DNA from 2 places in the Lysinibacillus sp. fls2-241-R2A-57 genome. Region 1 is predicted to be linked to the other one. Evidence: predicted binding sites of a transcription regulator. Region 1 holds the regulator's gene; the other holds the start of a gene.

Region 1 (3,433 bases):
ATCCGCCACTTCTCTGCATTACCTCAATCTTAGCTATTTAAAGTAAAAATCAGTGGGATGACTAAGCTCCCACTGATTGATACGTCACTTTATTTGCTATTAATCTCTTGATGTTCCCGATATCTCCTATGGACAGTTGCTTTGCTTACATCAAAGCCTAGACCTCTTAGTGTTACGGCAATTTCCTCAAAAGTGAAGCCTCGGTTACGTAGCTTAATAATCTCTTCTACAGGTACATCCTTACGTTCTTGACCATTAGGATTTCCACGATTTGATAAATTGTTTTCAGGACGATAGCCATTTTCAACGGCACGACGCATGCCACGACGTATTTTAGCATTATGAATTCTGCGTTGGTACTCCTCTACGATCGCTAAAATTTCTAGGAGCATCGTATCCATTTCATTTAATTGTACAGGGCCCTCGTCTCGCATAGAAAAAACATCCGTTTCAGTTTTTTGTAATAAATGCAATACTGCCATTCTAGCATTTCCACGTCCTAAGCGTGTCTCATCCTGTACAAATAATGCTTTAACTTCTTTTTCTTTAATAAAGTCGAGCATTTCAAGTAAGCCATCACGTTCCACATCATAGCCACTATGCTTATCCCTAAAAACGTTCTTCACTTCGTAGCCCTGCTCTTTAGCATAGCGCATCAACTCCTCTTGTTGACGTTCAAGCGAGGAACTTTGTGTCTCTTTTTCTGTACTCACACGGCAATAGACAACAGCCGATTGTAGTGTATTTATCATTTTTCATTTCTCGCAATTTCAATTGAATTTATGGGTTTGGACTGGTCACCCACTACTGGAATCACTAGGGATTTACCTGCAATAATATCAACGTTTGATAATTCATTTTCTGCTTTCACAAGCTTAATCCAATCATCCGTTTTCATTTTACCAGAGTATTGTTCAGCTAACGACCATAAACTATCACCATGTTCGATTTCAATTTCAGTGTAAGTAACATTGCCTGGATCTGTTATAAAAAGATATGCTGCAAATAGTAGACTTGCCCCTAATAAAGTAGTAATATGTGGATTTTTCTTTAACCAGTTCATAATCATAACCCCTTTTAGAATATTTGTTCGGAATATATGTTCTCATAATAATGCGAACAAACGTTTTTGTCAAACACTTTTCGAACCTATGTTTGCTTAAGTGTTCGCATTCTGTTATACTACTAATAAGTAGAATGATTAGAAAAAAGAGGTGAGCAATCATGAAAAAAGTTTCGAAAAGACAAGAAGCCATATTAGAGTTCATCAAAGAAGAAGTGCGCACAAAGGGGTATCCACCATCAGTACGTGAGATTGGTGAAGCAGTTGGACTTGCTTCAAGCTCAACAGTTCATGGACATTTAGCTCGTTTAGAACAAAAGGGCTTCATTCGTCGAGACCCAACTAAACCACGGGCTATTGAAATCCTAGAGCCAGAGGATTCTATTCAAAAGCAACATGTTATACATGTCCCACTTGTTGGGAAGGTTACAGCAGGTTCTCCGATAACTGCTATTGAAAATATCGATGAGTATTTCCCACTTCCAGATATTTATGGTACAAGTGAAGATCAGTTATTTATGCTAGAAATTATGGGTGAATCAATGATTGAAGCTGGCATCTTAGATGGAGATTTAGTCATTGTTAAACAAAGAGCAACGGCTAATAATGGTGATATTGTCGTAGCAATGACTGCAGAGGATGAAGCCACTGTAAAGCGTTTCTTCAAGGAAAAAAATCATTTTCGTTTACAGCCTGAAAACGCAACAATGGAGCCGATTATCGTAGACCAAGTTTCTATTTTGGGGCAAGTTGTTGGTCTCTATCGTCGTGTACACTAAAAGCATCTCCATTTTCAAGTATTAAAAGAGGATTTTATGTTCATAAAAGAGCATATACCTCTTTTTCTTATCCATTTTTTTAATGGAACAAAACTAAAAAAGAATCCACTTTAAAATGGATTCCTTACTCTTTGCAATATCTTTAGTTAAGCCTATCCCCATAATGTAGTGTTGATTTCTTCTTGGCGTAATTGCGTTCGGATTTTGAATTGTACCCGCAAATTCATTCCTTCAATATAAAGCTTTATGCCTCTACCTTGAATTTCAAGCTTGCCTTTACAAATGCAGAGAATAATTTCTTCGATGCTTCATCTCCTGCCATAGCTAGCTCTTCTGGATGCCACTGTACGCCCAAACAAAATGGTAAATCTTCGTGTACTACCGCTTCAACGATACCATCGCTTGATTTTGCCACCACTTTCAATTTTTCCGCTACTATATTTAAGGCCTGATGATGAAATGAATTCACAGCAATTTTCTCTTCCTCAATAATCGTTGTTAATAAAGTATCAGGTGTAACATGAACATAATGTGTAGCAACGCCTCGAGCCGCTTGTTGCATGTGCTTTAATAATTTACGACTATGATATTCGCTCTCAATATCCTGATAGATCGTACCTCCAAACGCAACATTGAGCATTTGAATCCCTCGACAGATACCAAAAATCGGCATTTTCCGAATATAGGCCGCTTCAATTAAGGCAAGCTCCACTGAATCTCTTTCCGGATGAACTTTCCCTAATTTTGGTGTAGGTTCTGCACCAAAGCGAAATGGATGCACATCATGTCCACCCGAAAGTAATAATCCGTCTGTCAATGATAAAATTTGTGCTACATCCTCTTCTACGCCAAGCGGAATTATAAGTGGAATACCGCCAGCTTCAATGACACTTTTGCTGTAGGCGGCATTCAATCTTGAGGACAAATCATCCTCCGCAAAGGCCGTTATACCAATAACTGATTTCACATTATCCCCTCCAAAAATCCACAAAATTTACTACTTACCAAAATTCAAGATACCAATTCATCAACGCAGCTCCATAAAAATAGACAATGATAGCTGCTAGCGCAATAGATGGTCCAAATGGTATAGGCGTTTTCCTTCCCTGCCCGCGTACCTTTAACACCACTATCCCAACAATCATGCCAATCACGGCTGCTAAAAATAGTGTCAGAAGTGTATGTATTGTGCCAAGTACGAGACCAAGTAAAAAGAATAATTTAATATCGCCCCCGCCCATACCACCTCTTGATAAGGCAGCAATACTATATAATATGCCAAAACCTACGACAGCACCAACGAAACTATCCCACCACGGAGACAAAGGCGATATTAAGCGTCCAATAATTAGTAATGGTAAAAAGAATAAAAGTATTTTATCGGGAATAAGCATATACGCAAAATCCGATACGACAATAATCACTAATAATGAAATCAATAATAGTGCTACGAAAAATTCTATACTAAAGCCTAATTTCCAATAAGCCAAGGCAAATAATATGCCTGTTATAAGTTCCATCAACGGGTAAATCCAAGAAATTTTTTGACCACAGCTACGGCATTTCCCACCTAAAAATACGTAAGACAAAA
Region 2 (3,433 bases), on a different contig from region 1:
AAAATAATAAACGATTGAATAAATTAGTGCTACTAAAGCGGCAATCATAGAAGTTAAGCTGACAATTTTCGTTAGTTTTAATGTAACGAAAAAAGTAATAAATAGTAAGACAAATAGGGGCCATGTATATCCTAAGAGGACTCCTGCTGATGTTGCCACAGCTTTTCCACCGCGGAAACTCGCAAAGATAGGGAACATATGACCAACAACCGCTACAAGTCCAAGGATTAATGCGTGAATTGATACATCCGAAAATACTGGCAGTGCAACGAGTAATACTGCTGCTGTACCTTTTAAAACATCCATAACTGTAACAACTATTCCTGCTTTTTTCCCTAAAATACGAAATGTATTCGTCGCCCCTAAATTCCCGCTACCATGTTCACGAATATCTGTTTTATAAAAAATTTTGCCTATCCATAATCCTGAAGGTATAGAGCCGATTAGATAAGCACATAAAATAATAAGTCCATTTAACATAGCTGGACTCCTTTCATTTAATTATCACTTGGTACTAATAATATGTAACAAGTATTTTACACTTTTTCTCGTTAATCTACAATGTCATGAAGGAGATTTCCTAGTGTATCTTGAATTCAATACAAAAGATAATAATTTTTAAGGGTTTTTATATGCATATTGAGTGGAGGTTAGGCTTTTTGACACGATTCGACAAGTCAGCCCGAAGTCCTTTCTAAAAATATAGGTAAAAAGGCAATTTTGTCAATCATCCATTCATTTGGTAGAATAGAAGTCTATCTTTAATTTCTAGAATAAGCTAGTAGTATAAATCTTCTTTAGACAGAAGAAACCCATTCTTATATTTATGTACTTGTATATTTTTCAGTGGATATTCAAATGCTTCTGTTATCATTTTGAATAAGAGTAATGACTAGAAGGTAGCTATATGTCGTTGTATTTATGCAACTAAAGCATAGTGCCATGCGTTAAGGGAAAGGACAACTCTTTTTCCTTCTGGTAAACAGATCAAAACGACCAAGCTGTGAGGAAATTTTAAAATTTTTTTGGGCCTGTCACTAGCTATTGACAGGAAATGCTATTATTATTAGGAAGAGAACATAAATAGAACATGCGTTTGTTTTTTGGAGGGGAATTTTTTGGCGAATAAACAGTCACCAAGCGTCTATAATGATGACGCCATTCAAGTATTAGAAGGATTAGAAGCGGTACGGAAACGACCCGGCATGTATATCGGTTCTACAGATGGCCGTGGACTTCATCACCTAGTTTATGAAATCGTAGATAATGCGGTGGATGAAGCACTGGCTGGCTTTGGTTCTCATATCATTGTCACTATTCATAAAGATCAAAGTATCAGCGTTCGAGACTTCGGCCGTGGAATGCCTACAGGGATGCATAAGATGGGTAAACCAACTCCTGAAATTATCTTTACGGTCTTACATGCTGGTGGTAAATTCGGACAAGGCGGCTATAAAACGAGCGGTGGCTTACATGGTGTAGGTTCTTCAGTTGTAAATGCTTTATCAACTTTTTTAGAAGTAACGATTCACCGCGACGGCAATAAGTATCGACAACGTTTTGAAAACGGTGGTCATCCAGTTACAACGCTTGAACAAATTGGAAAAACGAAACAAACAGGAACACTTGTCCATTTTCTACCAGATGACACGATTTTCTCTGTAACAAAATACAATTATGATACGCTTGCAGAACGTTTACGTGAGTCAGCATTTTTATTAAAAGGCTTAAAAATTGAGTTAATCGATGAACGCGAGGAAGGCAAAGGTGATGTTTTCTTTTACGAGAACGGCATTGAAGCTTTCGTTGCGTATTTGAATGAAGAAAAAGATGTACTTCATCCTGTAAAGTATGTGGAAGGGATTCAAGACGAAATTGAAGTAGAATTCGCCTTCCAGTACAACGACGGCTATTCAGAAACAATTCTTTCATTCGTTAACAATGTACGTACGCGCGATGGTGGGACACATGAAACAGGCGCCAAAGCAGCGTTAACACGTGTTTTCAATGAATATGCACGAAAAATTGGTCTGTTAAAAGATAAAGATAAAAATTTGGAAGGAACAGACATTCGAGAAGGTTTAGCGGCGATTGTTTCTGTTCGTATTCCAGAGCATTTACTACAATTCGAAGGCCAAACGAAGGGTAAGCTCGGGACGAGTGAGGCTCGTTCGGCGGTAGATAGTGTTGTTTCGGAGCAAATTTTATATGTGCTGGAGGAAAATGCTGAATTGTCTGCATCTCTTGTGCGTAAAGCTATTCGTGCGCAGCAAGTGCGTGAAGCAGCTCGTAAAGCTCGTGAAGATGCACGAAACGGCAAGAAAAGCAAAAAAGGCAGTACGATTCTTTCTGGAAAACTAACACCAGCACAATCTCGAAATGCTGCGAAAAACGAGCTGTATTTAGTCGAAGGTGATTCTGCAGGAGGCTCTGCTAAACAAGGGCGAGATCGTACGTTCCAAGCGATTTTACCATTGCGTGGTAAAGTTATTAATACGGAAAAGGCAAAGCTTCAGGACATTATGAAAAATGAAGAGATTTCAACGATCATTCATGCCATTGGTGCAGGCGTTGGAACAGATTTCTCTGTCGAGGATTCTTCCTATGATAAAGTCGTTATTATGACCGATGCGGATACTGACGGAGCGCATATTCAAGTGTTGCTACTAACGTTCTTCTATCGTTATATGCGACCATTAATTGAAGCAGGAAAGGTATTTATCGCATTACCACCACTTTATAAAATATCTAGAGGCACAGGTAAAAAAGAAGTCATTGAATATGCTTGGACCGAAAATGATTTACAAGCGGCCATTAAAAAAGTTGGAAAGGGTTACATATTACAGCGCTATAAAGGTCTTGGTGAGATGAATGCTGACCAGCTGTGGGATACGACGATGAACCCAGAAACGCGTACATTAATTCGTGTAACGATTGAGGATGGTGCACGCGCTGAAAGACGTGTCACAACATTAATGGGCGATAAAGTAGAGCCGCGTCGTAAATGGATCGAAGCGAATGTAGACTTCGGTATGGAGGATGATTCAAATATTTTAGATAATGAATTCATCCAACAAGAGGAGGACCAAGCATGAGTAGTACAGAAAAGTTTCAAGATTTACCTTTAGAAGAAGTAATGGGTGACCGCTTTGGTCGCTATAGTAAATATATTATTCAAGACCGCGCGTTGCCTGATGCACGTGACGGTCTTAAGCCTGTGCAACGTCGTATTTTATATGCAATGTTTACAGAGGGTAATACGAACGATAAACCATTCCGTAAATCAGCAAAAACAGTCGGTAATGTTATTGGTAACTATCATCCACACGGTGACAGCTCCGTATATGAAGCAATGGTGCGTATGAGTCAGGATTGGAAGGCGCGTCATATGCTCATTGAAATGCATGGTAATAACGGCTCTGTTGATGGTGAC

Evidence for each region. The regulator LexA, encoded in region 1, represses DNA repair genes until DNA is damaged. The targets are predictions, from matches to a motif close to CGAACATATGTTCG.
Region 2: parE (DNA topoisomerase IV subunit B) is a predicted target of LexA. The motif match lies at 1,086-1,099, and genes of this name have one in related genera.

Annotation. Positions count from the first base shown of each region.
Region 1 is NZ_JARVRU010000002.1:16,206-19,638, forward strand. It holds gene QRN68_RS00170 (YneB family resolvase-like protein) at 90-752, opposite strand; gene yneA (cell division suppressor protein YneA) at 749-1,063, opposite strand; gene lexA (transcriptional repressor LexA) at 1,225-1,842, shown strand; gene QRN68_RS00185 (gamma-glutamyl-gamma-aminobutyrate hydrolase family protein) at 2,087-2,809, opposite strand; gene QRN68_RS00190 (prepilin peptidase) at 2,844-3,433, opposite strand, start outside.
Region 2 is NZ_JARVRU010000016.1:67,487-70,919, reverse strand. It holds gene plsY (glycerol-3-phosphate 1-O-acyltransferase PlsY) at 1-480, opposite strand, end outside; gene parE (DNA topoisomerase IV subunit B) at 1,119-3,095, shown strand; gene parC (DNA topoisomerase IV subunit A) at 3,092-3,433, shown strand, end outside.